Regions from separate parts of the Nonomuraea sp. NPDC050556 genome, predicted to be linked through region 3. Evidence: riboswitches for the same ligand, from Rfam matches in the RefSeq annotation. Region 3 holds a riboswitch; each other region holds the start of a gene.
What was found. Region 3 has a riboswitch for thiamine pyrophosphate ahead of tenA (thiaminase II). Riboswitches for the same ligand answer to the same signal wherever they lie in the genome.

Region 1: another riboswitch for thiamine pyrophosphate. It lies ahead of thiO (glycine oxidase ThiO); the one in region 3 lies ahead of tenA (thiaminase II).
Region 2: another riboswitch for thiamine pyrophosphate. It lies ahead of ACIBG8_RS44625 (purine-cytosine permease family protein); the one in region 3 lies ahead of tenA (thiaminase II).

Annotation. Positions count from the first base shown of each region.
Region 1 covers NZ_JBITGU010000001.1:3,669,795-3,672,051, reverse strand. The annotation lists gene thiO (glycine oxidase ThiO) at 1-1,002, opposite strand, end outside; TPP riboswitch at 992-1,107, opposite strand; gene ACIBG8_RS17370 (NAD(P)/FAD-dependent oxidoreductase) at 1,153-2,257, shown strand, end outside.
Region 2 covers NZ_JBITGU010000005.1:482,086-484,342, forward strand. The annotation lists gene ACIBG8_RS44625 (purine-cytosine permease family protein) at 1-1,286, opposite strand, end outside; TPP riboswitch at 1,276-1,389, opposite strand; gene ACIBG8_RS44630 (hypothetical protein) at 1,421-2,257, opposite strand.
Region 3 covers NZ_JBITGU010000001.1:452,195-454,451, forward strand. The annotation lists gene ACIBG8_RS02260 (winged helix DNA-binding domain-containing protein) at 1-285, shown strand, start outside; gene ACIBG8_RS02265 (hypothetical protein) at 252-572, shown strand; gene tenA (thiaminase II) at 628-1,290, opposite strand; TPP riboswitch at 1,278-1,376, opposite strand; gene ACIBG8_RS02275 (dihydrofolate reductase family protein) at 1,487-2,068, shown strand; gene ACIBG8_RS02280 (dihydrofolate reductase family protein) at 2,070-2,257, shown strand, end outside.

The sequences.
Region 1 (2,257 bases), 3.2 Mb from region 3:
GCCGCCCCTGTGGTGTCCCGTGGCCAGCGTCAGGCCCTGCCAGGGGCCGATCAGCGGCACGTTGTCCGGCGTGCTCGGGCGCAGCCCGGCCACCACGTCGGCGAGCTCCAGCTCGGTGACGCCGGGCACCAGTTCCCTGGCGTCCCTGAGCAGCTCGTACACGCCTCCGGCCGTCACCCTGGTGTCGAAGCCCAGCTCCTCCTGGGTGGCGCCGACGACCAGCTCGCCGTCGCCGCGCGGCACGAGGTAGACGGACGCGCCGTGCACGGTGCCCCTGACGCAGCGGGTGAGCAGGGGGGTGGGGGAGTGGAGGCGCATGATCTGCCCCTTGACCGGGCGCACGGGGACGCCCGCCAGCTCGCCGCTCCACACCCCCGCCGCGAGGATCACCCGGTCCGCTTCGAGGACTTCCTGGTACGGCCCGGCCTCACGCGGCGCCAGCCGTACCCCCTTGACGGCCTCGCCCTCGCGCAGGAGCTCGGTCGCGCGCGCCCGGATCACGGGCACCCGCAGCTTTGACAGGGCGGCCAGGAGGGCTGTGGTGACGCGTCTGGGGTCCACCCAGGCGTCCTGGGGCGCCAGGAGGCCGCCGCGCACCGACGGGGCCAGCATGGGCTCCAGGCGGCGGCACTCGCGCCCGGTGAGCCGCTCGACCGGCAGGCCGAGCTTGTCCATGAAGGCGGCCAGCTCGTCCAGCGCCGCCAGATCATCGGTCCCGAACGCCACGTCGAGCGTCCCGTCGACCCGGTAGTCGAGCTCGACCCCCGACTCCGCGAGCAGTTCCGCCGCGAAGGACGGCCAGCGGCGCAGCGACGCGAGCCCCAGCCGGAGCAGAGGCTCCTCCGTGTATGTGACCTCGCTCACCGGAGCCAGCATCCCCGCGGCGGCGTGCGAGGCGCCAGAAGCCGGTGCGGGGTCGACCACGGTGACCGTACGGCCCGCACGGGCGAGCCGCCAGGCGATCGACAGCCCGACGACGCCACCGCCCACGACCAGGTCCATTTCCGCTCCCTTCGCCGGCATGATCCGGATCAGGTGTCTTGCGGTCGAAGGCCCGTGACAGCCTTCCTCTCAGCCCGGTCAGGCCGGACTCCCGCGCGTCTTACGCCCCCAGCCTACCGCTGCGGGAAAGCGCACTTTAGGGTCGTGGGCGTGAATCATGTCGTAGTGGTAGGCGCAGGGCTTGCAGGGGTACGGAGTGTCGAGGCGCTGAGGGGACGCGGGTTCCCCGGCAGGATCACGCTGGTGGGCGAGGAGCGCCACCGGCCCTACGACCGCCCGCCGCTGTCCAAGGCGGTGCTGCTCGGCAAGACCGACCAGTCCTACGTGGACGTCGACCTGGACGCGCTGGAGGTCGACTTCAGGCCTGGCGTCTCGGCCAAGGGCCTGCGCGAGGGCGTGCTGGAGACCACCGAGGGCGAGTTCACCTACGACGGCCTGGTCATCGCGACCGGCGCGGAACCCATCAAGCTGCCGGGCGACGGCATGCAGCACGTGCTGCGCACCATCGACGACGCGCTCACCCTGCGCGCCGTCTTCGTCCGCGGCGCCCGCGTGGCGATCATCGGCGCGGGCTGGATCGGCGCGGAGGTCGCCACGGCCGCCCTGCGCGCCGGATGCCACGTGACCGTCATCGAGGCGGGCTCCGCCCCGCTGGCGCACGCCATCGGCCCCGAGGTCGGCTCCCGCACCGCCGCCTTCTACGAGGGCATCGACCTGCGCCTGGACACCATGGTCGGCTCCGTCGACGAGGGCGGCGTGCAGCTGCTCGACGGCTCGTTCGTCGACGCGGACGTGGTCGTCACCGGCATCGGCGTCCGCCCCACCGTCGAATGGCTCGCCGGATCCGACATCGACCTGCACAACGGCGTCGTCACCGACGAGCACCTGCGCACCTCCCTGCCCGGCGTGCTCGCCGTCGGCGACTGCGCCGCGTGGTGGTCGCGCCGCTACCGGACCCGCCTGCGCGTCGAGCACTGGGACACCGCGCTCAGCGCCCCCGAGATCGCCGCAGCGACCCTGCTCGGCGAGGAGGGCGTCTACGACCCGGTGCCGTACTTCTGGTCGGAGCAGTTCGGGCACATGGTCCAGTACGCGGGACACCACGCGGGAGCCCGCATGATCAACCGCGGCGGGCCCGACGGCAAGTGGTCCGTGTGCTGGCTCACCGACGACGACCGGCTGGCCGCCGTCCTCACCGTCGACCGCCCGCGCGACCTCGTCCAGGGGCGCAGGATCGTCGAGGCGGGACAGCGCC
Region 2 (2,257 bases), on a different contig from region 3:
GAGCCGAGCGCGCCGTTCATCCAGCCCTGCCTGGTGAACCCGATGGCGTCGCGGACTCCCGCCCACATGCGATCCCACTTCTCGATGGTCACGGCCGACGTGGTCAGCCAGTAGGCCACGAAGCCGAGCGCCCACGGGATCAGCATCGACCAGCGCGACGGCGCGTTCTCCGCGGTGTTCCACCGGGCCGAGCCGCCGAGCAGGAAGTAGTCGACGACCAGCACGGCGAACATCGGCACGAACACCGCGCCGATCACGCTCAGGAACGCCGCGTAGGAGTTGACGTTGACGAGCAGCGCCACGCCGATGGTCAGCAGGCCGATGACGAGCGAGAAGATGCGCCGGTCGACGCGCGGCATCAGGTTCTGCAGGGACATCGTCGTGGAGTAGTTGTTGGCGAACGACTGGTCGGTCTCCCTGATCACCAGGATCCCGAAGAACAGCGCCCCCAGCGGAGCGGCGACGAACGGGCCGAACACCGCCGTGCTGTCCGCCGTGACGGCGGCCGCCCCCGCGATGGCCACCGCATAGACGCCCAGCCCCAGGCAGGCGACCTGGGCCAGCGTGTAGCCGCCCACGACGCCGGTGAACGCCGCCCTGCTCGACCTGGAGTGCCTGGCGAAGTCGGCCGCCATGGGCACCCAGGAGACCGACAGCGCGATCACCAGGTCGACGGCCGGCGCGAAGCCGTCCCAGGAGCCGCCGGTCTGCGGGCCGACCTGGGAGAGCAGCGAGTACGCGAACCACGCCATCGCCACGACCACCCCGATCGTGACGTAGCGCCGCAGGATCCTGATGGACCCGAGCGGCCAGATGGTCAGCGCCGTGGTGAGCACCCCGGCGACGACCACCCACACCCCGTACGGCACGGCCGTGCCGAAGATGGCCGTCGCGCCCTTGGAGATCACCCACAGCTCGAACGCGCCCCAGCCCAGCATCTGGATGATGTTGATCACCGTGGGGACGTAGGAGAGCTTCGCGCCGAACAGACCGCGCAGCAGCACCATGGACGGCTGCCCGGTCTGCGTGCCGGGGATGGCGGACAGCCCCACCATCGCGGTGCCGATCAGGCTCCCGACGACGGCAGCCACGAGGGCCGCCGTCAGGGTCAGGGGGGCGTCACCGGTGGGGTTGACCAGCCAGAGGGCGCTGGAGAAGCCGAGGAGGCTGACTCCGAGGTTGGCCCAGAGGGCTCCCTGGTCGAGCACGCCGAGCGCTTTGGGAGGTGCTTCTCCCAGCGTCAGAGGGACTTCCGCGTGCTGGGGGTCATCGACGACATGCGTCATCACACACTCCCTACGCCGGCATTACCCGGACAGGTTCATGCGGTCGGCAACAGCGGTAGTTGCCCTCTCAGCCTGGTTGCCCCAAGCTCCCGCGGTTCTGAAGTTTCGCCCAGGATAATGCCATACGTCGGTTTCTAGGAAGGCGGGCCCTGGCAGCCCATGCGTACCCAGAGTGCCTCGTCCTCGCCCGGGTCGATCATTTCCGGGGCCGCGGAGAGCTGCGCGTGGCCCTCGCTCACCGGGGCGCCGTCGATGACGTACCAGTTGTCCGGCACCGCGGAAGGCTCCTCCTCGCCGTACTCGGTGACGGAGTCGACCGTCACACCGCGCTCCTGGAACAGCCGCTTGACCTCGCCGACGGTCTTGTTGACGAAGTTCACGCAATGCATGACCTCGCCGTCGTCGTGAATGCTGCTGACGACGTCGTACCTCTCGCCAGGCTTCGCGGCGCGGCCGAGGTCCACGGTGGCCTGGCCCTTGAAGTCGACGGGGACCCTGATGCCGAGCGGGCAGCCTCCCGTCTCCTCGCACTCCGGTACGTCGATCGTCTGGATCTCCTCCGGGAGCGAGTTGTCCGGGCGGTAGGCCGTGATCTCCCCCACGTGCCCCGGCGAGGCCGACGTCAGCGTCAGGGTGACGTTGATGCCGCGCGCCCTGAGCTCCGCCTGGATCTGCTCCGAGGAGGCGTTCAGATCCTGGACCGTGATGACGTAGTAGCCGTTCTCCACCGTGATGTCGAGGGCCGCCGCCGGTTGCGGGGTGAGCACTGCCCAGCTCACCGCGGTCACGGCGGCGGCGGCCAGCGCGACGGCCGGCAGCGCGAAGCGCCGGAGGATGCTGGTGCGCCGAGCGGGAGCGGGCATGGCCTGGGGCTCCGCTTCCATTTCCATGATCTCGTGCATCAGCTCGTACGCGCTGGGGGTCAGTCCCGGCCCCGGGTCGGGGGCCAGGGAGGCTACGAGGTTGTCCAT
Region 3 (2,257 bases):
GACAATCTCGTCGTCGCCTTTGCCGACCGCTCCCGGCTCATGACGCCCGAGCAGCGCAAGCAGATCTGCGTCGGCTCGATGGTCTACCCCACGTTCCTGGTCGACGGAACTGTCGGTGGCATGTGGGACCTTAAGGACGGCACGCTGGTCATGCAGCCCTTCGCCCCTCTTCGCGCCTCCGCGGCGGCTGATCTGGCGGAGGAGGGCGCGCGACTGCTGGCCTTCGCCGGGTTCGAGGGAGGGAGCATCACATGGCAGACGCCCAGCGGCTCTTCGACGACCTAGCCGAGGAGCACCTGGTGAAGCCGGAGGTGAGCATGGGGCGCATCCTGGCCAACGAGGGGCTGACGGTGAACGGCAAGCTCTACGCCTTCTGCTCCAGGGATCGCCTGATCGTGAAGGTGCCCCTGGAGCGGGCGCGCGCCCTGCTTTCCGACGGTACGGCGGAGCCGGTCGAGATGGGCAAGCGGCGGATGAAGGAGTGGGTGGCCTTCACCTCGCCGCAGGAGGAGGAGTGGCGCGCCTTCATGGCCGAGGCCCTCGCCTTCGTCGAGAGCCTCACCAAACGTTAGACCCCTCACGAGGAGAGACCTCTTCTCGGGGTCAGGGTCTTTCTGCCAGGGGTTCTTAGAGCCACTGGGCGGTCGGCCACTGCTCCAGCCGCCAGGCGCTGTCCCAGAAGAGCCACTCGAACTCGGTGGCCTTCACGAACGCCTCGGCCATGGCGTCCGCGTGCTCGGAGGTGGCCAGCCGGTCGGCGATGGCCCGCGCCTGGGTGACGGCCGCCTCGAACTCCGGATCCGCATAGGTCTCGATCCACGCCCGATAGGGATGCTCAGGCGTGCTGCGCGACACCAGCGCCTGTCCGACGTCCTGATAGACCCAGAAACACGGCAACACAGCAGCGACCAGCACCGGATAGGGCGCACTGAGCGCCACAGCCTGCAACCAGGAGGAGTAGGCCAGCGCACTCGGCGAGGTCACCACGCCGGACAGATCCGCCTCGGTCAGACCGTACTGCTCGATGTATCCGGCGTGCAGCGTGCGCTCAGCCGCGATGGCGGCGTGCGCGCTCTGCGCCCAGAACGCCGCCTCGTCGGGATCCTGCGCCCGCACCGCCGCCGTGGCCAGCGCCTTGGCGAACGCCTCCAGGTAGCGGGCGTCCTGGACGATGTAGAAGGCGAACCGCTCCCTGTCGAGGGTGCCGTCGCCGAGGGCGGCGTTGAACGGGTGCTCGTGGATGGCGCGCAGCAGCTTGGCCGTACGGGCCCAGACGTCGTCGGAGAACACGACAGTCCCTTCGCTAGTCCGAACTAGATCAGGTTCAACGGGTGTGATCTCAGCCCTGGACATACCGGGCACCCCGCGTCAGTGGACCACTGTAGCCGTTTCCGATGGGGAGAAAAATTTCTGCGAGTGAATGTCGATCCGCGCGAGCTCCGTCCGACGCGTCTGTGAAAGCACTCGAGAACACCTGGGAGACGCAATGAGCACCGTGATCATGGCCAACGTCGTGTCCGTCGACGGCTTCATCGCCGACGACAACGACCAGCCGGGACCGCTGTTCGACTGGTACTTCAGCGGCGACACCCCGCTCACCGCCGAAGGGTTCGGCAAGGTGTCGGCGGCGTCCGCCGCCTACATCAGGCCGATCTGGGAGAGCGTGGGGGCGATGGTGATCGGGCGGCGGCTGTTCGACATGACGAACGGCTGGGAGGGCAACCCGCCCGTCGGCGGGCACGTGGTCGTCGTCTCGCACCGGCCCAAGCCCGAGGGGTGGCACCCCGAGGCGTCCTACCACTTCGTCGACGACGTGACGAAGGCGGTCGCCAAGGCCAAGGAGCTCGCCGCGGGGGGTACGGTCTCCGTGGCGGCGGGGGAGGTCGGCGGGCAGGCGCTGGAGCTCGGGCTGGTGGACGAGGTGGCGATGGACGTCGTGCCGGTCGTCTTCGGGTCGGGCAAGCGCTACTTCGGGTCGGTCGGCAACGCGCAGCTGCTGCTGGAGGACGCGCACACGGTCGTCCAGGGCGACCGCGTCCTGCACCTGCTGTACAAGGTGCGCCGCTGACATGGCCGCGACCGTCCTTTACATGTCGATGTCCCTCGACGGCTTCGTCGCCGGGCCGAACGAGAGTCTGGAGAACGGGCTGGGTGACGGTGGGGAGCGGCTGCACTCGTGGTTCTCGAACGCCGAGGGTCCTGACCGCGAGGTCGTCGACGAGTCGTTGACCACGGGGTCGGTGCTCGCCGGGCGGGG